2 regions of the Vibrio makurazakiensis genome follow, and region 2 is predicted to be linked to the other one. Evidence: predicted binding sites of a transcription regulator. Region 2 holds the regulator's gene; the other holds the start of a gene.

Region 1 (4,650 bases), on a different contig from region 2:
GAAGTGTAGATTTTGCAATGGTGAATATCTTAGTCATGAAAGTATCCAAGCGAATTTGAATTAGGACCTTTCCTTGGCGATTTATTTCGTCACTTTCCGTATGACATTTTGGATGGGATTTTACAGCATGACATAAAGTAGTAAATGGGTACGCCGTACCAAAATGACATTTCTATCCACAACAGCCAAATTAGAGTAATTACTCTCGTTCATTTAAAAGGGGCAACAGCGAGATCCGACCAGTTAAAATAATTTGAACTTTTTACGATAGATACAAAAAACGCCGGAAATTTCCGACGTTTGTCTTTAACATTGATGGTTTAAAGCTCAAACTTCGGCTTCAGACCACTCTTTGCGTAGCGTTTTTGTTGCTGAAACCAGGTTAGCAAGTGCAGCTTCTGTTTCTGCCCAGTTACGGGTTTTGAGACCACAATCAGGATTAGCCCACAAGCGTTCCGCTGGAATTTTTTCTGCTGCTTTTTTCAGTAAATCGACAATCCACTCTTCAGAAGGAATGTTTGGTGAGTGTATATCGTAAACGCCAGGGCCAATTTCATTCGGATAGTTAAACTCCTCAAAAGCTTTCAGAAGTTCCATATTCGAACGTGAGGTTTCGATGGTAATAACATCCGCATCCAATGCCGCTACTGAATCAATTATCTCATTGAATTCGCTGTAACACATGTGAGTATGGATCTGGGTTTCTGGTTTCGCACTCGCAGCTGATATCTTAAATGCGTCTACCGCCCACTCTAGATACTCAGCATGGTCACCTTTTTTCAGTGGCAAACCTTCACGAATCGCTGGCTCGTCAATTTGAATAATATTGATGCCAGCATCTTGCAAGTCAGACACTTCATCACGCAGAGCAAAGGCGAGCTGATTAGCAATTTCTTTACGTGAGATATCTTCACGTGGGAACGTCCAACATAGAATAGTTACAGGGCCAGTAAGCATACCTTTCATCTGTTTAGACGTAAGTGATTGTGCATACGTAGACCATTCAACAGTTATCAGCTTTTCTCGTTCAATATCAGCCACAACAACCGCAGGTTTCACACAGCGTGAACCGTAGCTTTGTACCCAACCAAATTTAGTTGTTTGGAAGCCAGCTAAGTTCTCTGCAAAGTACTCCACCATATCGTTGCGTTCAGCTTCACCGTGAACTAAAACATCTAAATCAAGTGCTTCTTGGCGCTTTACAGCATCTTCAATGTGGCCCTTTAGCGCAGCTGTGTAATCTGCTTCACTTAGCTGACCAGTGCGGTAAGCGCTACGCTGAACACGGATCTCACTGGTTTGTGGGAATGACCCGATTGTTGTTGTCGGCAGTAAAGGTAAACCTAACACTTCAGACTGATGCGAAGCTCGCTTTGCATAAGCTTCACTACGGTTTGTTAGCGCCTTGGTGATGGTATTGAGCCTTGCCTGAACCTGAGGCTTATTAACGTGAGTTGCACTTTTACGTGCCAGTATTGGTTGACTGTAAGTCTCGCACGCTAAGATAGCCCCTTGATCGCCATCTAATGCTTTCCCTAGTAAGCTAACTTCGGTCACTTTTTGCTTAGCAAACGCAAACCAGCTTTTCACTTCTTCGCTTAGTGCTTCTTCTAGTTCCAAATCCACAGGGCTATGAAGCAATGAACATGAACTTGCGACCCAAAGCTTATCACCTAGCTTGCCTTTCACTGGTTGCAGAGTTGCAAGTTGAGATGCTAAATCCGCTCGCCACACATTACGTCCATTGATAACACCTGCAGACAATACCCAATCTTTCGGTAGTTTATTGACTACTTCATCTAGTTGCTCAGGGGCTGCAGATAAGTCTATGTGTAGACCGTTCACTGGAAGCTCTACAATCTTGTCTAACGTATCTGTTACGGAATCAAAGTAAGTCGTAAGCAGTAACTTAATATCACTTTGAATCACTTGATAAGCTAGTTTGAATGAATCAGCCCACGGTTTTTCTAATTCTAGAGATAGGATTGGCTCATCAATTTGAACCCATTCAACACCCAGTTTAGATAACTTAGCAAGAATGGCTTGATAAGCCGTTAGCAAACGAGGAAGTAATGATAAACGGTCAAAGCCCTCCTCAACTTCTTTACCTAGGTAAAGGTAAGATAAAGGCCCTAATAAAACGGGTTTTACTTTATGCCCCGCTTTTACAGCTTCACTCACTTCATCAAACAGTTGCGGCCAGCTTACTTCAAATGAGTCATCTTTACTGAATTCAGGGACAATGTAGTGGTAGTTTGTGTTGAACCACTTAGTCATGTCTGACGCTGCCGTTCCTTCATTCTCAGAAGAGCTATGCTTACCGCCACAACAGGTCGACTGAGTTTGTGATTGACCACGGCCAACGCGGAACAAAGTATCCAAATCTGGGAAGCCTTTTTCTTCTTTTGAACCGCCTGCGTGACGCTTCGGAGTATGCCCCAATAATAAAGTGGTTGTGAGTACATGATCGTACCATGCAAAATCTCCCGCCGTTGCAAAGCTTAAGTTCGCCTCAGATTGGACATTCCAGTTACGGTTACGCAGCTCGCTACCTAGTTCTTTCAATTCAGATTGTTCTATTTCTCCACGCCAGTATTTCTCTAGAGCGAATTTTAATTCTCGTTTTTCGCCAATACGTGGGTAGCCTAAAATGTGCGTTGTCGTTGTCATGAACTTATTCCTTATTCTGTAATTTTTAGTATCCGGTCAGAGCGCCTATGTTTTCTCATTCTTACTCGATTAAGAACTTCTCTGCTTATTCGCTTAAAAACATATCAAGGCGTCTGGATGGCTAAACTATCTCTCTAAACACCAACATGAACAATCTCCAAATATTCATCTTGTTTATGAAAGATATTCATATAGATGCACTTAACAGAAACAATGCACATTTTATTTAGCCGTCTAGACGTTTACAGATGATATAAAACCAAGTACTGTTGAAACTAACTTAGAAAAATTAATATTGGCTTAGGGAATATGAGGGAAACTCATGATAGAGCTTAAACATTTACGGACATTAACCACGCTACGCGATAGCGGGTCTTTAACCGCGACTGCAACGTCATTGCATTTAACTCAATCGGCACTCTCCCACCAGCTTAAGGATTTAGAAGCGCGGATCGGTGGTCAGCTATTTTTGCGTAAAACACGCCCAGTAAAATTCACATCTGAAGGTGAGATATTACTCAAGCTCGCTGATGACTTGTTACCCAAGCTTGCCAAAGCTGAAAATGAACTCGCAAGTTTAAAAGAAGATGTGAATGGCCGACTTCATATGGCAATTGAATGTCATTCTTGCTTCCAATGGTTAATGCCCGCGCTAAAGGAATACCAAATTGCTTGGCCAAGCGTGACTTTAGATTTCTCATCGGGCTTTGGGTTTGAACCACTTCCCGCACTAATGGCTGGTGAGCTTGACCTTGTCATTACTTCTGATATTCAGCCACGATCTGAAGTTCACTACGAACCTTTGTTTGATTTTGAGATGCGTTTAATCACAGCAATAAACTCGCCGTTAGCTGAGAAGGAATATGTAGAGCCTCAAGATCTTACCGAATTAACCATGCTTTCTTATCCGGTACAAAAACAGCGTTTAGATGTGGTTAAACACTTCTTACAGCCCGCAGGTGTCGAACCAAAGAAATGGAAGCAAGCAGACAATACTCTAATGTTGGTTCAAATGGTTTCTGCCGGGTTGGGCGTAGCTGCACTTCCGAATTGGGCGATCAGTGAGTTTTCTAGACAGGGCTTAATCGCAAGCAAACCGTTAGGAAAAGGGCTATCGCGCAGGCTTTTTGCAGCAGTAAGGAATTCAGAAAAAGACAAGCGCTACCTACAAGCATTTTTTAGTACAGCTCGTCAGCAAAGTAAAAGCCACCTTGATGGCATTGAAGTGGTTTAAACTTTCGCCGAAAAGTAAGTCAGAATGTCACCTTGCGTAATTAGCCCCAAGAAAAGGCCAAAATCGCTAACTATAATCCAAGGTGGCGCTGAAATTTCATTCAATAATACCGGGATACTTTTAGCTTTGGTTTTAAAGCTGAGCTTTTCAAATTTAGTATCCATCACCTGACTAAGGCTACGTTTACATAAGGCTAAATCTTTTGCGGTTTCCAGCTTAGTCCCCACTGTAGACGTTAGATATAGTTGTAATTTGGCTTTGGTTAGCACCCCTACACATTTATCCTCCACAATAACGCTTACCGCCTCTAACAAAGGATCTGCATCAAATGCTTTTTTCACATCTAAAATGCACGACTCAGGCGTAAATCTTGGTGCTTCGCTACAAGAAATACTCAGTATACCAGTACCTTTGATCATCGAGTTACTGTCTAAAAACTGTTCCAAACGCTCTTGGTAAGACCAAGCCTGTTCTATTTGAGACAAAGGTAATGGCTTAGAGAAAAAGTAACCTTGAATATAATCAACACCAAGACCACACAATACTTCAAGCTCTTGCTGAGTCTCGACCCCCTCAGCCACTACTTTTACATTCAAAGTATGGGAAAGCTCAGTGATCATTTTTACAATGAAATAGCGGTGAGTTCCAACTTGTATATCAATCACGAACTCTCTATCAATTTTCAACAAGTCAAAGTTACAGTCACTAAGATAGGTAAATGACGAATAACCTGTGCCAAAGTCGTC
Region 2 (19,713 bases):
ACAAAACTGTTCGGTTTAGGTGGTCAAGTTGGTCCAGTAACAGACCCAGAGATCATGGCTTATGCTGATAAAGCTTTCAATGAAGAGTTCTATCTAGATGCCGACGTAAAAATCGAAAGCATGAAGCGTATTACTACAGAGTCAGGTGAGGCTCGTGTTGAAATTCAGTTCATCAACAAGCAAGGTGAACTTGAAACTAACATCGTTGAGTATGTATTAGCAGCAACAGGTCGCCGCCCAAATACGGATAAACTTGGTCTAGAAAATACCTCTCTACAACTAGATGAGCGTGGTGTTCCAGTTGCAGACCACTACACGCTACAAACGTCACTACCATCAGTATTTATTGCTGGTGACGCAAGTAACCAACTGCCGCTATTGCATGAAGCAGCAGACCAAGCACGTATTGCTGGTGACAACGCAGGTCGCTTCCCTGAGATCCGTGCAGGCCTACGCCGCTCTAAAATCTCAGCGGTTTTCTCTGACCCGCAAATTGCGATGGTTGGTGAAACTTACAAAGAGATCACTACCCGCTTAGGTACATGTGGTTGTTTCGCAACGGGTGAAGTGTCTTTCGAGAACCAAGGCCGCTCACGAGTGATGCTACGCAACAAAGGCATTCTGCACGTTTACGGCGAGCAAGGTACAGGTCGCTTCCTTGGTGCTGAAATGATGGGACCAAACGCAGAACACTTGGCGCACTTGTTAGCATGGGCACACCAAAACAAGATGACGGTTTCTGAAATGCTAGATATGCCGTTCTATCACCCAGTAATCGAAGAAGGTGTACGAACTGCACTACGTGACCTGAATGCGAAACTGCACCTAGGTCCAGAGATGGTGAAACACTGTCTAGATTGTGGTCCAGGTTGTTAATCTCAGGTCATAAAGAGAAGTAACAAAATTTAGATACTAAAAAGGAAAGCCATTGGCTTTCCTTTTTATTTTTGGCTAAACGCGTCATTCCAGAATCGAGGGACGAGATATCTGGAATCTCTTAAAGCCGTTACTTATCGCTAAAACTCAAAAATCACTTCTCAGCTGCAATCACAGAGATCTCAACAAGTAGAGCTTCACGAGCCATATCACCAGTCACACATGCACGAGCTGGAGCGTGACCTTCTGGTACCCATGCATCCCACACAGCGTTCATTTCTTGGAAATCTTTCATATCTTTAAGGTAGATGGTGGCTGACAGCATGTGTTCTTTGTCGCTACCGGCTTGCTCAAGCAATGCTTCCACTTTATCCAACATTGTTTGCGTTTGCTCTTGAATGCCTTTCGTTGCATCGGCACAAACTTGGCCACATAGGTAAATAGTACCGTTATGCTTAACGATACGGCTCATACGTTGTTTAGTTTCTTGACGAACAATCATGCTGGTTCTCTTCATTTCTTCTAATGCCAGAATAGGCATTCGACATGTTATAATTGGATAGATAAGGATAACGCGAATTGAGCCAAAGATGACATGCATTCATTGCAATAAAGAGAACAAAATTAGCCAAAAGCTCGGGCGCTGCCATCGCTGTATGATTCAGCTAGCGATATTGTCGGTGATCGGCTGGGCTCTTTGGTGGGGCTTACTCAAAGAGTCACCGAAAAGTATTAATTCAATTGCCCTGGTCATGGCCAATCTTGCCTTCAATGGCCTGCTTGTTCTCCACCTATTAATGAAATTCATCTTCATTCCGCTATCAAAGCCCAAACGACGCTCAAATCGCAGATAGAAAAAAGCCCCAAAACCAATCGGTTTTGGGGCTCTCCTAGATATAATTCTAAGAAAAAGCAGTGGTACTCTAATAGACCTAGCTCTTTCTTATTAGTTCCAAAAAAGATCGATCTTTTTTAATATTTTTTGGAACCTAGCATTTCAGATTTTAAATCAGCTCGTTACGCCACATTTACTTTCGCAATCACTTGTTCAACAAGGTTCACTTCTAGAGCAACTTCATCACAAGCATGCTGACGAGGACACTGGTCACAATCTTTTAGAACTTTCTCTGGCAACAGTGATTTCGACGTTGGTAAGAAATCATGCTTCATAAAGAACTCTGGAGTACGAGTCAGTACGAAGACTTTCTTAATCGCCATCTGACGAGCTTTATCAACTAAATGCTGAACAATCGCCGTGCCCTGACCTTGCCCCTGCCAACCAGCTTCTACACCCAGTGAGCGAATTTCAGCTAAGCCAGAGTCATACACGTAAAGTGATGCACAACCCGTTACCTCACCATGATGTTCGGCAACCGCAAACGAACCAATATCACGTACCAACTCATTACGAGAACGAGGCAGGTTTTCACCCATGTTAGCCCAGTAAGCCACCATGCCTTCCAACGCTTCGATATCCGTCAGACGAGCAGGACGAACCTTAACGATAGACGTATCACGCTGTGATAAACGTTTCTCTGCTTGGTCAACAGCGTAAGCTACCTGTTTAGGAGACACACCGCCCAGTGCGCTACGTTTTTCTAAACAAGATTCAATAGTTAAGATGTCATAAACATCGTCTTCAATCACTTCAGAGAATTCTTTCATCTCTGCGATGGTTAATTCTTCTAGTGCACAACCTTTCGAAATTGCAGCGACTACCGTTACACCAACAATATGGTGAGCTTCACGGAAAGGAATTCCCTTCGCTACTAGGTAATCAGCGAGTTCTGTAGAGTTTGCATAACCCTGTTTCGCCGCTTCCAGTGTACGTTCACCGTTCACTTTAATGCCGTCAAAACACAATGCCGCCATTTCCATACAATCGTTCCAAGTGTCTAAAGCGTCAAACAGACCTTCTTTATCTTCTTGCATATCTTTGTTGTAAGCCAAAGGCAGCGCTTTTACCGTCATCATCATTGCAGCTAATGAACCATAAACACGGCCGGTTTTGCCACGAATCAGTTCTAGCGCATCTGGGTTTTTCTTTTGTGGCATCAGAGATGAACCTGAAGTCACAGTGTCAGCTAACTCGATGAAATTCGATTCACCTGAGTTGTAAAAAATCATATCTTCCGCTAGACGCGAAAGGTGCAACATTGAAATAGAAGCAATCGACATTAGCTCCATAACGTGGTCACGGTCTGATACTGAATCTAAAGAGTTACGCGTCGCACGACGGAAACCAAGGTTGTGAGCTAGCTCTTCACGATCCATCGGATAAGCAGTACCCGCTAGAGCGCCAGAACCTAATGGACACGTATCTAAACGTTTAATAGCATCACTTAGACGAGAGTAATCACGTTCTAGCATTTCTACATACGCTAGACACCAGTGTGCAAATGTCACAGGTTGAGCACGTTGTAAGTGCGTGTAACCTGGAAGCACGGTTTCTTGGTGTTGAGAAGCAACATTAACCATCTGACTTTGAAGACGATCAAGTGCAAGCAGTAATTGATTACCTTGCTGACGACACCATAGTTTCAGGTCTGTCGCCACTTGGTCATTACGAGAACGGCCAGTGTGAAGCTTTTTGCCTAGATCGCCGACTTTACCGATAAGCTGTTGCTCAACCCAACTATGAATATCTTCAGCATCCGAACGAAGGATCTGCTCAGGGTCTTCCATTACTTCTAGCTTCAGTTCATTCAGTGCTAGTTCAAGCTTCTGCTGCTCTTCTTCTGTCAGAACGTTAACGGAGTGCAGAGCTTTAGACCAGGCAATTGAGCCAACAATGTCTTGCTCAGCCAATCGGTAGTCAAAACGAAGTGAATCGTTAAAGTCTTTAAACCGGGTGTCTGCTGCTTGGGTAAATCTTCCGCCCCATAATGCCATTGTGTCTCTCCTAAATGCTCAGTGCTAACTGTCTAGTGCAATGCTTAATTCTGATTATGAATTCAGTATTTTTCTGATGGTTCAAACTTACGGTAATTTTTGAGAAAAAGAAAGAATTAATTCATTATTTTTACATATTTATTCAAAATAATATCATTTAAACTCATTATACAGTCTAGGATGCGAAATGAAGACTGCAGACATAAAAAAACGAAGCCCATTTGATACTGTAAAAGTATTCAAACGGGCTTCGTTAGTCTCAGAGCCACTGGTTAGTGGCTCTGTAAGTAGTCGATATGTAAGCGATTACTTTTGGCTGTTCAATGCACGGATACGGCTTGATAGAGAGTAAAGACGGATGAAGCCTTCTGCATGGCTTTGGTCGTACACTTCATCTTCACCGAACGTTGCAAACTCTTCTGAGTACAAGCTGTTGTCAGAACGTTTTTGAGTAACAGTTGCATGACCTTTGTAAAGTTTAATCACTACTTCACCGTTTACATCTTGAGCAAGTTCTTCGGTCGCTGCAAGAATTGAGTTACATAGTGGAGTGAACCAACGGCCATCGTATACAAGGTGTGAAGCCTTCACGCCTAGCTCTTCACGGAATTCAAATGCTGCTTTATCAAGTACCAGCTGCTCTACTGCACGCAGTGCTTCCATCATGATAGTGCCACCCGGAGTTTCGTAACAACCTCGTGATTTCATACCTACTAGACGGTTTTCAACGATATCGATACGACCAACACCGTGTTTAGCACCTTTTTCATTCAAGTAAACCAGTGCGTTGTATGGCGTCATTGTTTCACCATCAACAGCTACCACTTCACCTTTTTCAACTTTCAACGTAACAGTCTCAGATTCATTTGGTGCTTGCTCTGGGTCTACAGTCCAAGCCCAGCAATCATCGTTAGGTGCATTCCATGTATCTTCAAGAACACCACCTTCTGTTGAGATATGCCATGCATTAGCGTCACGAGAATAAATCTTTGTAAGAGATGCAGTACAAGGAATGTTGCGCTCTGCTAGGTAATCTAGACACTCTTCACGGCTTACTAGATCCCACTCACGCCATGGTGCAATTACGTGTAGGTCTGGTGCTAGTGCTGCAAATGCACCTTCAAAACGCACTTGGTCGTTACCTTTACCAGTACAACCGTGACACAGTGCGTCAGCTCCAACTTTACGTGCAACTTCAACTTGTGCTTTAGCAATAATTGGACGAGCCATTGAAGTGCCTAGTAAGTATTTACCTTCATAGTAAGCACCCGTTTTTAGCGTTGGGTAAATGTAATCTGCAACCATTTCTTCTTTCAGGTCAGCGATGTAACACTCAGAAGCACCAGATGCTTTTGCTTTCTCTTCGATGCCGATAAGCTCTTCATCACCTTGGCCAACATCCGCAACAAACGCGACTACTTCACAGTCATAGTTTTCTTTCAACCATGGAATAATCACTGATGTGTCTAGACCGCCAGAGTAGGCTACTACAACTTTCTTTACGTTAACTTTGCTCATTTTCTTTCTCCTAGTTTCCATACTGCACATGGCGGTCAGCGTTGGAAATGACTTTAATCGTTACTTGCTAAAAATAGTGTGTTCAATTTATTTGTCTAAATTCTTTAAGTAGTGACTCGTTGTGAGACCTACTGAGGTAAAAACTGTGTTCCTATGCTCTTACCTGAAAACAGTTGTGTTAGCTTTTCTGGGTATCGCCAAGTTGCGACTTCAATTGGTCGTCCTAGGTCGTTAGCTGCTTCTAATGCTGCTTGAACTTTAACGATCATGCCGTCGGTAATCACTTTGCCTGCAATTAGGTCATCGGCTTGTTGTTGGTTGAGACTTGGAATCAAGTGACCTTTACCATCCAACACACCACTTACATCAGAAAGCAGTACCAACTCAGCATCAAGCGCTCCTGCTACAGCAACAGCGGCTTGATCAGCATTAACATTCATCAGCTGACCTTGCTCAGTCAGACCAATCGAACTAATGATTGGCAGTGCACCAGCGTTAAGGATGGCTTGCAGAACGGTTGAGTCACCCGGCTCAGCTTTACCTACCGCACCCAACTCTGGGTTTAGCTCACTGACTTTACATAAGCCACCGTCTGCTAGGCTCAAACCAACGGCATTAATACCGTCTTTAATCGCCTGACCTTGCAGTAATTTGTTAGCTGTGCCCGCTAGTGCACCAGCGATCAGAGGAATCTGGTCGTAAGGGGTAACACGTAGCCCTTCTTTCTTAACCGTTTCAAGGTTCAGCTTGTTCATCAAGTCATCGACAAGATAGCCACCACCGTGAACAATCACGATTGGTCGCTGTGCCTGTGTTTGGTAAGCAGAGATAGCACCGAATAACTTGCTAAGTGTTTCACCACAAGATAGCGCAGCGCCACCTAACTTTATGATTAATGGTTGATTATTAAGGCTCATATTTAGATTTCCTTACACTAGCGCAGTTAATGACTGAAAGCCATACCGTAAATTTAAACACTGCATCGCTTGGCTGGATGCACCTTTCAATAAATTATCAATCGCAGATACTACGATGATGTGTTGGCCTTGAACCTTCCACCCTAGGTCGCAAAATGGAGTGTTTTCAACATCTTGAATTCTTGGCAGCTTATCTGTTAGCAAACGTACTGCAGGTTTACCTTGGTAAGCTTGAGTAAAGGCTTGCTCGATTTGTTGCTCTGTTACGCCGTCAGCCAACTTCATCGTGATTGTCGCTAAGATACCTCGTTTGAAATTGCCCAGATGCGGTGTAAAAATCACATCGCAACCTAAGTGCGCTGCAATTTCAGGTTGATGACGATGATTAAATACACCGTAAGGTTGCAAGCTCACTTCACAAAAGCTATTCACCATACTCGCTTTGCGCCCTGCACCTGTTACACCGCTTGTCGCATTAATCACAGGCCATTGGTTTTCATCTAATAAGTTGCCTTCCACCAGCGGTTTAATTGCAAGCTGAGAAGCTGTTGGGTAACAACCTGCCACTGCAATTAACTGAGCTTGTTTTATTTCTTGTTCGTTCCACTCAGCTAAGCCATATGCCGCTTTATCTAGCCATTGTTCGTGTTGGTGTTCAAAACCATAAAATTCTTGGTAAAAGTTTTCACCCTTTACTCTAAAAGCACCGGATAGGTCGAAAACCTGACAATCGTTCTCAAGGAAAATCGGAGCTAAGTCATGACTAACTTCATGAGCTGTTGCTAAAAAAACCACATCAGAGTCTTGTGCGACTTGTTCCGGATTAACCAAAGGTTGAACTGGCATATCAATCAGACCAGCTAATTTACCGTGCAACGCTGCAATTGGTTTTCCCGCATCAACACTATTGGCGGATACATACAAACCTGATAGCGTGAGTTCAGGGTGTTTATTTATCATGAGAGCCAGTTCTGCTCCCGTGTAGCCGCTTGCGCCAATGATCGTGGTTTTCAACATCTCAACACATCCAATTTCTTGAGGTTATTCGTATTTAACTTTGACTATTCATACTTAATTTTTAGCTTTATTTGATTTTTTATTCATTAAATATGATTTAATATGTGTTTTACAGCCTTGCGGTTTTTCTGTCAATAGTAGAAGTGAAGATATTATGCAATTACCAAGTTTTCTTGAGGTCTATAAGGGCCTAATTTCCACCGACTCCATAAGTTCAACCGATCCTAGTTGGGATCACGGTAATGAAAAAGTCATCGAAAAGATGGCAACTTGGTTCAAAGATCTCGGCTTTAGTGTTGAAGTTGTTGAAGTTGAACCTGGTAAACACAACATGATTGCTAAGAAAGGCGAAGGTGAAGGTGGTTTACTGCTAGCTGGCCACAGCGATACTGTTCCGTTTGACGAAGGGCGTTGGAATTTCGATCCTCATGCTCTTACAGAATCGAACAATCGCTTTTATGGTTTAGGCACCGCCGATATGAAAGGCTTTTTTGCGTTTATTTACGAAGCCGTAAAGAAGATAGATTGGAGCAAGCAGACTAAGCCAGTGTATGTATTGGCAACCTGTGATGAAGAAACGACGATGCTTGGCGCTCGTCATTTCACTGAAAACGCCCCATTCAAGCCTGACTATTGCATTATTGGTGAACCAACAAGCTTAGTGCCAATTCGTGGGCATAAAGGTCACGTCGCTAATGCTGTTAGAGTTACAGGTAAATCAGGACATTCTTCAGATCCTGCACTCGGTGTGAATGCGATAGAAATCATGCATGAAGTACTGTTTGCATTAATGCAGTTACGAGACAAACTGATTAAAGAGTACCATCACCCAGGGTTTGCTATCCCAAGCCCGACGCTTAACCTTGGTCATATTCACGGTGGTGACAGCGCCAACCGAATTTGTGGCTGTTGCGAACTGCACTATGACGTGCGCCCTCTTCCTGGCATAAGTTTGGATGGGCTAGACAACATGTTAAGAGGAGCTCTTAAAGAAGTCGAAGCCAAGTGGCCAGGCAGAATCGAGATAACACCACTACATGAGCCGATTCCGGGTTACGAATGTCAGCACGACCACCCATTTATTGGTAGTATGGAGTCAGTTTGTGAAGTTGAATCTCAAACCGTCAACTACTGCACTGAAGCCCCGTTTTTACAGCAACTGTGCCCGACTCTCGTTCTAGGCCCGGGTTCTATCGATCAAGCCCATCAACCCGATGAGTTTCTAAGCTTTGATTTCATCGACCCTACAATTGATATTCTAGCTAAGTCGATCCGTAAATATTGTTTCTAGTTATTACTTACAATCTATGAATTGCATAAGAGTAAACTTCTTCACTTTGCTCTTATGCTGTTTTTTATTCTCTCTTATCAAGTTGTAATAAAATTTCAGCCCATTCACTGAGTAACGTAATTTCTTGCCTTACATCATACCAAAAGCTAATAAATACAAACTTAGAATGCTTTATTTGACTACAGACAGCATTTTTCGCTAGATTGTTATCTTAGCAAGGAACAATGGATGTAATTTTTTTACGAGGCAGGACGATAATGAACGAGAAATACGCCGCTCTCAAGAGTAACGTAAGTATGCTGGGACGCTTGCTCGGCAACACTATCCAAGACGCACATGGTGACGTGATCTTAGAGAAAGTGGAGACTATCCGTAAACTTTCCAAATCCGCACGCGCTGGCAACCAAGCTGATCGTGACAGCCTAGTTGAAGAAATCAAAAATCTACCCAATGAGCAGCTAACCCCTGTAGCTCGCGCATTTAACCAATTCTTAAACCTTACAAACATGGCCGAACAGTACCATACAATCTCTCGCCATTGTGAGGAGCACGTTTGTGAACCTGACGCACTTCAATCACTGTTTTCTAAACTAAATCAAAACGATGTTAGTAAATTAGATGCAGCTCAGGCCGTACGTGATTTAAACATTGAGCTTGTTCTTACCGCTCACCCAACAGAAATTACCCGTCGCACTATGATTAACAAGCTCGTTAAAATTAACGAGTGTCTATCAAAGTTAGAATTGAGCGACCTTTCAAACAAAGAACGTGTAAAGACCGAACGTCGACTAGAACAATTGATCGCACAAGGTTGGCACTCAGACGTTATTCGCCAACAACGCCCTACACCATTAGACGAAGCTAAATGGGGCTTTGCGGTTGTTGAAAACTCTTTGTGGGAAGCGGTACCAGATTTCCTACGTGAAATGGACGGTCGTTTAAAAGGCTACCTAGGTGAAGGGCTTCCGATTGATGCTCGCCCTGTTCACTTCTCATCTTGGATGGGTGGCGACCGCGATGGTAACCCATTCGTTACCCACACTATTACTAAAGAAGTTCTGCGTCTTTCTCGCTGGAAAGCGGCAGACTTATACCTAAACGATATCAACGAGCTTATCACTGAACTGTCGATGACCAAGTGTAACGATGCTGTTCGCGAGCTCGCTGGTGAAGAACACGAAGCTTACCGAGCTATTCTAAAAAGCCTACGTACCCTACTTGGCGATACGCTAGAAGTTTTAGATGCAGAAATTCACGAAGCTGATGTTCCAAAGAAAACCACACTACAGAATATTGATCAGCTTTGGAGTCCGCTGTACGCGTGTTACCAATCTCTACATGAGTGCGGCATGGGCGTTATCGCTGATGGCTCACTGTTAGACACTCTTCGTCGTATCAAAGCGTTTGGTGTTCACTTAGTTCGCCTTGATGTTCGTCAGGAAAGTACGCGCCATTCAGATGTTCTATCTGAACTAACCCGTTACCTAGGCATTGGCGATTACGACCAGTGGAGCGAACAAGACAAGATTGCTTTCTTAACCAATGAGCTGAGCTCTAAACGCCCGTTATTACCGCGCGACTGGGAGCCATCTGAACAGGTTAAAGAGGTTTTAGACACCTGTAAGATAATTGCTGCTCAGCCACGTGAAGCATTTGGTGCTTACGTTATTTCAATGGCACGAACCGCTTCAGACGTACTCGCTGTTCACTTACTACTGCAAGAGTCTGGTTGTCCTTACCGCATGGATGTATGTCCACTGTTCGAAACTCTGGACGACTTGAACAATTCAGAAGAAGTAATGAAACAACTAATGGGCATCGACCTATATCGCGGTTTCATCCAAAACCACCAAATGGTGATGATTGGTTATTCTGATTCAGCAAAAGATGCGGGCGTAATGTCAGCAGGTTGGGCACAGTATGACGCGATGGACAAGCTCGTAAAAGCTTGTGAAGAAGAAGGCGTAGAACTAACGCTATTCCACGGCCGTGGCGGTACTGTTGGTCGTGGTGGTGCTCCGGCACACGCTGCGCTACTTTCTCAGCCACCTAAGAGCTTGAAAGGCGGCTTACGTGTAACTGAGCAAGGCGAGATGATCCGCTTTAAGCTTGGCTTACCAGACGTAGCAGTGAACAGCTTCAATATGTACGCAAGTGCTATCTTAGAAGCAAACTTACTGCCACCACCGGAACCAAAACAAGAATGGCGCGACCTAATGGAAGTGCTGTCACAAGTCTCTTGTGAAGCATACCGCAACGTTGTTCGTGGTGAAGAAAAATTCGTACCTTACTTCCGTCAAGCAACGCCAGAGTTAGAGCTAGGTAAACTTCCTCTAGGCTCTCGCCCAGCGAAACGTAATCCAAATGGTGGTGTAGAAAGCCTACGCGCAATCCCATGGATTTTCTCTTGGAGCCAAAACCGTCTGGTACTTCCTGCATGGTTAGGAGCTGGTGAAGCTATTCAGTACTCAGTAGACCAAGGTCACCAGGCTCTACTTGAAGAAATGTGTCGTGAATGGCCGTTCTTCTCTACTCGTCTGGGTATGTTGGAAATGGTGTACTCGAAGTGCAACATGGAAATTGCTAAGTACTACGACCAGCGCTTGGTTGACGAAGAGCTATTGCCTTTGGGTGAGCTACTGCGCGAGCAACTGCAGAAAGACATCAAGGCAGTGCTTAATGTAGAAAACAACGAAAACTTAATGCAAAGCGACCCTTGGGGCTTAGAATCCATTCGCCTACGTAACATTTACGTTGAGCCACTAAACATGCTACAAGCCGAGCTTCTATACCGAACTCGTAAGTGTGAAACACCTCCAGCAGAGCTTGAAGAAGCACTAATGGTGACGATTGCAGGTATTGCAGCAGGTATGCGAAACACTGGATAGCCAGTAAATAACGTAGTTTATAAAGACAAAAGGTCGCAGATTGCGGCCTTTTATTTTGCTAAAACACCACTATTGAGTATTTTGTCAGGTTTTTGGGATATTTTGTCCATGTATTCTACTTTATGCTTATTATTTAGATATACTACTGCTCCGCTGTGAGAGCTAATAATAAAATATTCCACAGCTTGGGTTCGGGAAACCGACCTACCTAGGTGATAAACGGCTTTGTAAGGTGACATAACCAACATAATTGTTGGTGCTGCTTAAACGAGTTCCAACATAACGTGCCATTAGAAGCACACTTGATGTTTAAGCATTGTTTACTGTTTATTGACCATTTGGATTGAAGACATGTCATTACCACACGTTATCCTAACTGTTTTAAGTACGCGCGATGCTACTGGATACGATATCACAAAAGAATTTTCAGCAAGTATCGGTTACTTCTGGAAAGCTAGCCACCAACAAGTTTACCGTGAACTAAACAAAATGGCTCAAAACGAGCAAGTAACTTGTGTCTTAGAGCCACAAGAAGGTAAACCTGATCGTAAAGTTTATTCCATTACCGATGCAGGCCGCGGCGCTCTTGGGGAATGGTTTGAACAGCCAACAGCACATCCAACAGTACGTGATGAGTTTTCAGCTAAGCTGATTGCTTGCGCAGTACAACCATCAGATGCGTACCGCGCTCAACTATCTGAGTTAGTTGAAGAGTCTCGTAAACTTGTTTTACATTACAAAGAGATTGAATCGGCGTACTACGCAACACCAGCTACATTAGACAAGCAAGCACGCCTAGAGCGCTTAACGCTACGTCGCAACCTATTGATCCGTGAAGCATGGATTGTCTGGGCAGAAGAAGTGTTACTAGAACTTGGTGCTATGGCATAAGCTAGAAGCTAGAAGCTAGAAGCTAGAAGCTAGAAGCTAGAAAAGTAAAAGGCTTGAACTTAAGAGTTCAAGCCTTTTTTATATCTTTAAAATTGCTTTAATTCAGCACTGGTTCTAATCAAAAAATTACAAAGCAGCGCCTTGTGGGCGTACACCTAACGTGTGGCATAGCGCGTAAGTCATTTCTGCACGGTTTAGTGTGTAGAAGTGGAAGTCTTTCACTCCTTCGCGGCTTAATGTACGAACCATATCTATCGCCTGGCTAGCACCTACTAGCTGACGAGTTGTCGGGTCATCTTCAAGGCCTTCAAACTGCTGCGCCATCCAACCCGGAACTTTCACGTTATTCATCGCAGCAAAGCGCGATGCTTGCTTAAAGTTTGAAACAGGGAGAATGCCCGGTACGATTTCTACATCGATACCTGCGGCAACACAGCGATCACGGAAGCGAAGGTAGCTTTCAACGTCAAAGAAAAACTGAGTAATCGCACGGTTAGCACCTGCATCAACTTTACGCTTTAGATTCAGTAAGTCAGATTGAGCACTTTTCGCTTCAGGGTGAACTTCAGGGAACGCAGCAACCGAAATATCGAAATCATGACGAGACTTAAGCAGCTTAACTAAGTCCGATGCATACATCTCAGGTGCACCGCCTCCAGCAGGAATATCACCACGTAATGCAACGATGCTTTGGATACCATTTGCCCAATAGTCATCAGCAATCTGAATCAGTTCATCACGGCTAGCATCGATACAAGTAAGGTGAGGGGCAGCAACAAGACCCGTTTGGTCTTTAATTTCTTTAATGATTGAGTGCGTACGGTCACGCTCACCAGAGTTAGCACCGTAAGTCACAGAAACGAATTTAGGTTGAAGAGTTTTCAAGCGGTGAACAGAGTTCCACAGCGTTTCTTCCATCTTTTCACTACTCGGTGGAAAAAACTCAAATGACACATTGATATTGTCAGAAAGTTCAGCGATATTCTGATTTAAAGCGTCGATATGACTAGCGTGTGTGTATCCCATCTTACTCTCCCTGTGGCAAACTCAACCACGAAAAAAATCTTATCCTTAAACGACGTTTGGACGTCTATATGTCTACAGAATGTATTGAATACGATTTAATGTCAACAGATCCATTATGAATTTTTTTCAAGTAGACCGTGAATAAAGTTCAAGATAAGAAGTGGGAGAAATATGGGGATTAAGCTAGATATCGTAACGAATAAGGTTGAAAGAGCACTGTGCTGATTTCAACCTTATTCATGTCACATTAGTCCAGTTTGAAGCAGTAAGTCACTAGAATAAACTAGACATACGGTTTAGGTCTGACTGAATAGCGCCAGCCGTAACTTCTCGCCCTGCACCTGGGCCACGAATCACTAGTGGGTTGTCTTTATACCATTTACTTTCAATGGCAAAGATATTGTCACATGGTAGTAGGTTCGCTAAAGCATGTTCTTTCGCTAACGCTTCTACACCCACTGTCGCCTTACCGTTTTTCTCAAGGCGAGCAACATAGCGTAATACCTTTTGCTGTGATTGAGCTTTCTTCAAACGTTCAGCAAGTTCCTCACTGAGTAGCGATGCTTTATCAAAGAAATCATCCACCGATAAATCTTGAAGCTCAGCTGGCACCAATGATTCAACTTTTACATTTTCAGGTTCAATATCTAAACCCGATTCACGAGCAAGAATAACCAATTTGCGCATTACGTCAGAACCATCCAAATCAGCACGAGGATCAGGTTCAGTTAAACCTTGCTGCCATGCCAAATCAACAAGTTCACTAAATGGAACACTTCCATCAAATTGCTGGAACAACCAAGATAACGTGCCCGAGAAAATACCAGACAACGCAATAATATCATCACCGCTTTCACGTAAGTCGCGCACAGTATGATTGATTGGTAAACCTGCACCAACAGTCGCGTTATATAGCCAATGACGGCTGATTTTCGCAAAAGCATCTTGTACTTGATGGTAGTACTCACTTGATGCGCTGCCAGCAACCTTATTAGCAGAGATCAAATGAATACCTTGCTGAGCTATCGCTAAATACAGATCGGCAAGCTCTTTACTCGCAGTGACATCCAGTACGACAACTTCATCATAGCCTTGGATTGAACCTAAGCGCTCTAACCATTCATTACCATTGCTACTTACAGCTTCGTCATCAAAACGTTCTAGAACATCATCAGCTTCAATGCCTTGATCGTTATACCAATACGTTTGGCTACCAATCACTGCAACTAGGTCGAAACTCATTCCACGACGCTTTTCTAATTCATTTTTTTGTTCAGAGAACAGTTTTAACCAACTAGAACCAATATTGCCTTTACCACATAATGCGATAGCAACGCGCTTTTGAGCTTGGAATAATTGAGAGTGAACACCCTTAACCAGTAATGATGTATCCGCTTTTCGCATTACAGCGACAAGGCTTAAACCAGAAGAAGCTTCTGAAATAAACTCAACAGGCGAATGCTTTAATTGCTGATAAAAGCCATAACAATGATTTGGGTTCTTCGTTACACCAGCACCTACAGCAGCAACGAGCGAATACCCTTCCTTCAGCTTAATTTCTGCTTCAATGGCATGGTCTTGCAAGTACTCCAAAGCACCACCAGCAATTTCAGTGGTATAAGCTAATCGCAAGCTATTTTGGTCTGGCTGAAGTTCGTAAGCCAACGGCTCTAGCTGAGCGCGTTTTAACCCTTCAAGCACATCTACTTCAAGACGTTCAAAATCATGACCATGACCGAAGTTCAGCTGAATAATCAGAACTTCATCTAACGAAGTAATAATTTTTGCACCGCGACCTGAAGCCAGTACGCGTTCAATTTGCGTCGAGCCCGCTTCAGGCTGATAGCTGCAACGTAGGCTTAAGTCCATCGCACTTTGTGCTACAGGCTGTAATGTACGGCTATGTAGTACAGGGGCTGCTAAACGAGCGAGTTCACTCGCTTCATCAAGTCGAAGTAATGGTAATAAACAAGCATCAGACACTAAACGAGGATCAGCGCTGTATACTCCAGCAACATCACTCCAAATCGTCACACGATCGACTTCAGCCAGTGCACCAATAACCGTTGCAGAATAATCAGAACCATTGCGACCAAGCAGTACCGTTTCGCCTTCACCGTTCTGTGCCATAAAACCAGTGATCACAACTCGGCAATGAGTATGTTGAGCCAATACTTCTTTGATTAGCGAGTAAGAACGAGAACGATCCACTTCCGGTTGAGTACCAGCTTCAGCACGCAAAAATTCACGAGCATCTTGAGCCACAGCCTGCAGATCATTTTGAGAAAGTAACTCAGCTAACAAGCGAGAAGACCACACTTCACCGTGCCCTAGCACTTGTGCTTTTTGAGCTTCGGTTAATGGTGCAACGAGTTCGCCTAATGCCGTAAATTCTTTTTGAACAAGTTGAGTAAGTGTTTCCGCGCTATCGCCGACTAATAGACTTTCAATCAAATCTAATTGAAATTGACGTAGAGACTGTAGACATTCATGAGCCAAACGTCCGTCTTTATCTAACGCTTCAGTAAACTCAATTAATCGGTTGGTGGTTTTACCTGCCGCAGAAACCACAACCAGATCATTCTGCTGTGAATACTCTTTTAAAATTTTCACAACGCGCTGATAGCACTCAGGGTCAGCTAAACTACTGCCACCAAATTTATGCAGCTGACGTAAAACAGTCATTACTGTTTCTCCTCGCTATTAATGAAGCTTTGAGTTTTTGCAAACGCCTGTTTTAAATCATCAATCAGATCTTCAGCGTCTTCTAGGCCAACCGAAAGACGTAGCAATTGCTGAGAAACACCCGCCTCTGCCAGTGCTGCTTCACCCATTGCACGGTGTGTCATTGATGCAGGATGACAAATTAAGCTTTCTACTCCACCAAGTGACTCAGCGAGAGAGAATAATTCTAGCTCGCCGACAAAGTATTTCAGAGCTTCAAATGAACCTGCGAACTCAAAGCTCAGCATAGAACCAAAACCAGATTGTTGTTTTTTAGCAATCTCATGACCAGGGTGATCTGGTAGGCTTGGGTGATAAATCGTGCCTACAAGTTCCTGTTCTTCCAACGCAACCAGAATGTCTCGTGAACTTTCTTCATGCACTCGCATACGAGCGCCAAGAGTTCGGATACCACGCAAAGTCATGTAGCTATCGAATGGTGTGCCAGTCGCACCAATACAGTTACCCCACCAAGCTAGCTCTTCAGCATGCTCTTCTGTTTTAGTGATCACGACACCGCCAATCACGTCAGAGTGGCCATTAATGTATTTAGTGGTCGAGTGGATAACAAAGTCTGCACCAAGCTCCAATGGCTTTTGGAACACTGGTGTCAAAAAGGTATTGTCGACTGCGACTAATGCACCCACTTCTTTAGCTTTACGGCATGTTTCAGCAATATCCACCACACGAACGAGAGGGTTCGATGGTGTTTCTAATAAAACCAGTTTTGGCTTAAGAGCGATTGCAGCATCTAAAGCTGCTTGATCAGACTGATCAACAAACAATACTTTGAAGTCACCCTTTTGTGAGCGGGTATTAAACAGACGATAAGTACCGCCATAACAATCGTGCGGTGCTATGATTAAATCGTCACCGCCAAGGAAAGCCGATACCCAAAGATTAAGCGCCGACGTGCCACAGTTCGTTACAACCGCACCTTTGCCTGACTCTAGTTCAAACAGTGCTGTTTCTAGTAGACCACGGTTTGGGTTACCTGAACGGGTATAGTCATACTTTGGCACTTCTCCAAATGCAGGAAACCCATAGTTCGTAGACAGGTAAATCGGTGGTACAACGGCATGGTGTTGAGTGTCTGACTCGATACCAGTACGAACGGCAATAGTGGCTGGCTTCCGGCTGCTCATAGGTGTTTCCTTTCAAATTGGATACTGGATATTCACAGTAACTTGTCGCGTTTAAGCTGCTGTGTTAGATATATGTTATTCACTTTACTTACATTAGAATGAGCCGTCAACACTTCTAGACGTCTATATGTCTTTGCTTATGGCAGTAAATCCCGCTAAAATCACTATTCTAAATTTTAATCAAACAACAATAATGATGAAGGTGCGCAATGGCAGACTGGAATGGTGAATACATAAGCCCATATGCAGAGCATGGAAAGAAAAGCGAACAAGTAAAAAAAATTACAGTTTCTATCCCTCTTAAAGTATTAAAGGTGTTAACTGACGAGCGAACTCGCCGTCAAATCAACAACCTACGCCACGCCACGAACAGTGAACTATTGTGTGAAGCTTTCCTACACGCATACACAGGCCAACCTTTACCGACTGACGAAGACTTACGTAAAGACCGTCCAGATGAAATTCCGACAGAAGCGAAAGCTCTAATGACGGAAATGGGTATCGAATTCGAAAACTTCGACGACGAATAAAAATAAATCCAGTCACGAATTGTTACCTTTTTGCATCAACTGCCAGTGGTAAATCATTACATTTTGTTTTCGTTTGCAATAACGAGATCCCAAATATAAAAAAAGCCGACTAACTTATGTTAGTCGGCTTTTTCTTTAATACGAATTCAATTCCGAAGAATGATTACGCCATGTAATTTTCTGGCATCTCGATACGAGCAACACCGGATTCAACCGCTGCTTCCGCCACAGCTTTGGCAACGCGAGGAAGCAGGCGTGGATCCATTGGCTTAGGAATGATGTAACCTTTACCAAACTCCAGCGATGTTGCACCAGCTGCTGCAAGTACTTCTTCTGGCACTTCTTCTTTCGCTAATTCACGAATAGCTTTAACCGCTGCTAACTTCATTTCATCATTGATTTCACTTGCACGTACATCTAGCGCACCGCGGAAAATGAATGGGAAACAAAGTACATTGTTAACCTGGTTCGGGTAATCGCTACGGCCAGTACCCATGATTAGATCATCACGAACTTCATGAGCCAGTTCAGGTTTGATTTCTGGATCTGGGTTAGAACACGCGAATACCACTGGCTTGTCAGCCATTAGCTTAAGTGATTCAGCTGGTAGTAGGTTTGGACCTGATACACCAAGGAAAAGATCTGCACCTTCAATGACATCTTCAAGTGTGCGCTTATCGGTGTTATTTGCGAAAAGCTGCTTGTATTCATTTAAATCATCGCGACGAGTGTGGATCACACCTTTACGGTCAAGCATGTAGATCTTTTCACGCTGAGCACCACACTTAATAAGCAGTTCCATACACGCTACAGCCGCAGCACCTGCGCCTAAACAAACAATCTTAGACTCTTCAAGTTTTTTACCTTGAAGCTCGATTGCATTCAGCATGCCCGCTGCCGTTACGATTGCCGTACCGTGTTGGTCATCATGGAATACAGGTACATCACAACGCTCGATTAGGCGACGTTCGATTTCAAAACAATCTGGTGCTTTGATGTCTTCTAGGTTGATACCACCGAAGGTGTCTGCAATGTTTGCTACTGTATCGACAAACTCATCGATTGTGCGGTGTTTTACTTCAATATCGATAGAATCTAAACCTGCAAAGCGCTTAAACAGTAACGCCTTACCTTCCATTACCGGTTTAGACGCGATAGGACCTAGGTTACCCAGACCAAGAATCGCCGTACCATTAGAAATAACAGCAACCATGTTGCCTTTTCCTGTGTACTTATAAACATTATCTACATTTTGAGCAATTTCACGCACGGGTTCAGCAACACCAGGACTGTATGCTAAAGCTAGATCTTCAGCAGAGTTTGCTGGCTTCGTCAGTTCGACGGCGATCTTGCCTGGGATAGGAAATTCATGGTAATCCAATGCATCTTGGCGAAATTGTTCTTGTGGAGAAAGTTCTTGGCGAGTGTCGTCTGACATAAGTGTAGGTTTCCTGATTGATATTATAATATGTGGTAAGAACATTGATTTTAATGGATGTACTTCAAAGTTCCTAGACAGGAAAGCACTCTGTCTCATCAAAAAACGAGATTTGACTACTAATAAGACCAGTGGCCAGTTGAAATCTCTAAACTGCAGGCAACAAAAAAGGACACCGAAGTGTCCTTTTTAGGTTCTAAATAGCGAGTAAAATTACTTGCTAGAAAGAGCACCGAAACGCTTGTTGAAGCGATCAACACGGCCGCCAGTATCTACGATACGTTGCTTACCAGTGTAGAATGGGTGACATTTGTCACATACGTCTAGGTGAATACCTTCTTTACCTAGAGTAGAGTTGAATTCAAATGTGTTGCCGCAAGAGCAAGTAGCTTTAACAGCTTTGTATTCTGGGTGGATACCAACTTTCATGGGAAAACCTCAATTAGGCCGTGTCGCCATCCGATTCTAAGCCGGACACCACACGTAGTTTAAAAAATAGTAAAAGTACCGCATCGAAACTCAAGGTCACGAAGCCATACCTTCAAGGCGCAGTATATTAA

The links. The regulator MetJ, encoded in region 2, represses methionine synthesis genes. The targets are predictions, from matches to a motif close to TTAGACNTNTANANGTCTAA.
Region 1: the regulator MetJ is predicted to act here: its motif matches at 2,897-2,916, upstream of metE (5-methyltetrahydropteroyltriglutamate--homocysteine S-methyltransferase).

Annotation. Positions count from the first base shown of each region.
Region 1 covers NZ_JAKJSW010000048.1:20,376-25,025, reverse strand. The annotation lists partial or broken gene L4C33_RS07820 (outer membrane protein transport protein) at 1-37, opposite strand, end outside; gene metE (5-methyltetrahydropteroyltriglutamate--homocysteine S-methyltransferase) at 328-2,670, opposite strand; gene L4C33_RS07810 (LysR substrate-binding domain-containing protein) at 2,993-3,904, shown strand; gene L4C33_RS07805 (EAL domain-containing protein) at 3,901-4,650, opposite strand, start outside.
Region 2 covers NZ_JAKJSW010000022.1:39,082-58,794, reverse strand. The annotation lists gene L4C33_RS03400 (dihydrolipoyl dehydrogenase) at 1-876, shown strand, start outside; gene L4C33_RS03395 (RidA family protein) at 1,031-1,378, opposite strand; gene L4C33_RS03390 (DUF3624 domain-containing protein) at 1,467-1,730, shown strand; gene argH (argininosuccinate lyase) at 1,894-3,768, opposite strand; gene L4C33_RS03380 (argininosuccinate synthase) at 4,075-5,286, opposite strand; gene argB (acetylglutamate kinase) at 5,415-6,203, opposite strand; gene argC (N-acetyl-gamma-glutamyl-phosphate reductase) at 6,216-7,220, opposite strand; gene argE (acetylornithine deacetylase) at 7,375-8,511, shown strand; gene ppc (phosphoenolpyruvate carboxylase) at 8,769-11,399, shown strand; gene L4C33_RS03355 (PadR family transcriptional regulator) at 11,751-12,290, shown strand; gene metF (methylenetetrahydrofolate reductase) at 12,417-13,316, opposite strand; gene L4C33_RS03345 (bifunctional aspartate kinase/homoserine dehydrogenase II) at 13,590-16,001, opposite strand; gene L4C33_RS03340 (O-succinylhomoserine (thiol)-lyase) at 16,001-17,185, opposite strand; gene metJ (met regulon transcriptional regulator MetJ) at 17,395-17,715, shown strand; gene L4C33_RS03330 (malic enzyme-like NAD(P)-binding protein) at 17,879-19,153, opposite strand; gene rpmE (50S ribosomal protein L31) at 19,367-19,582, opposite strand.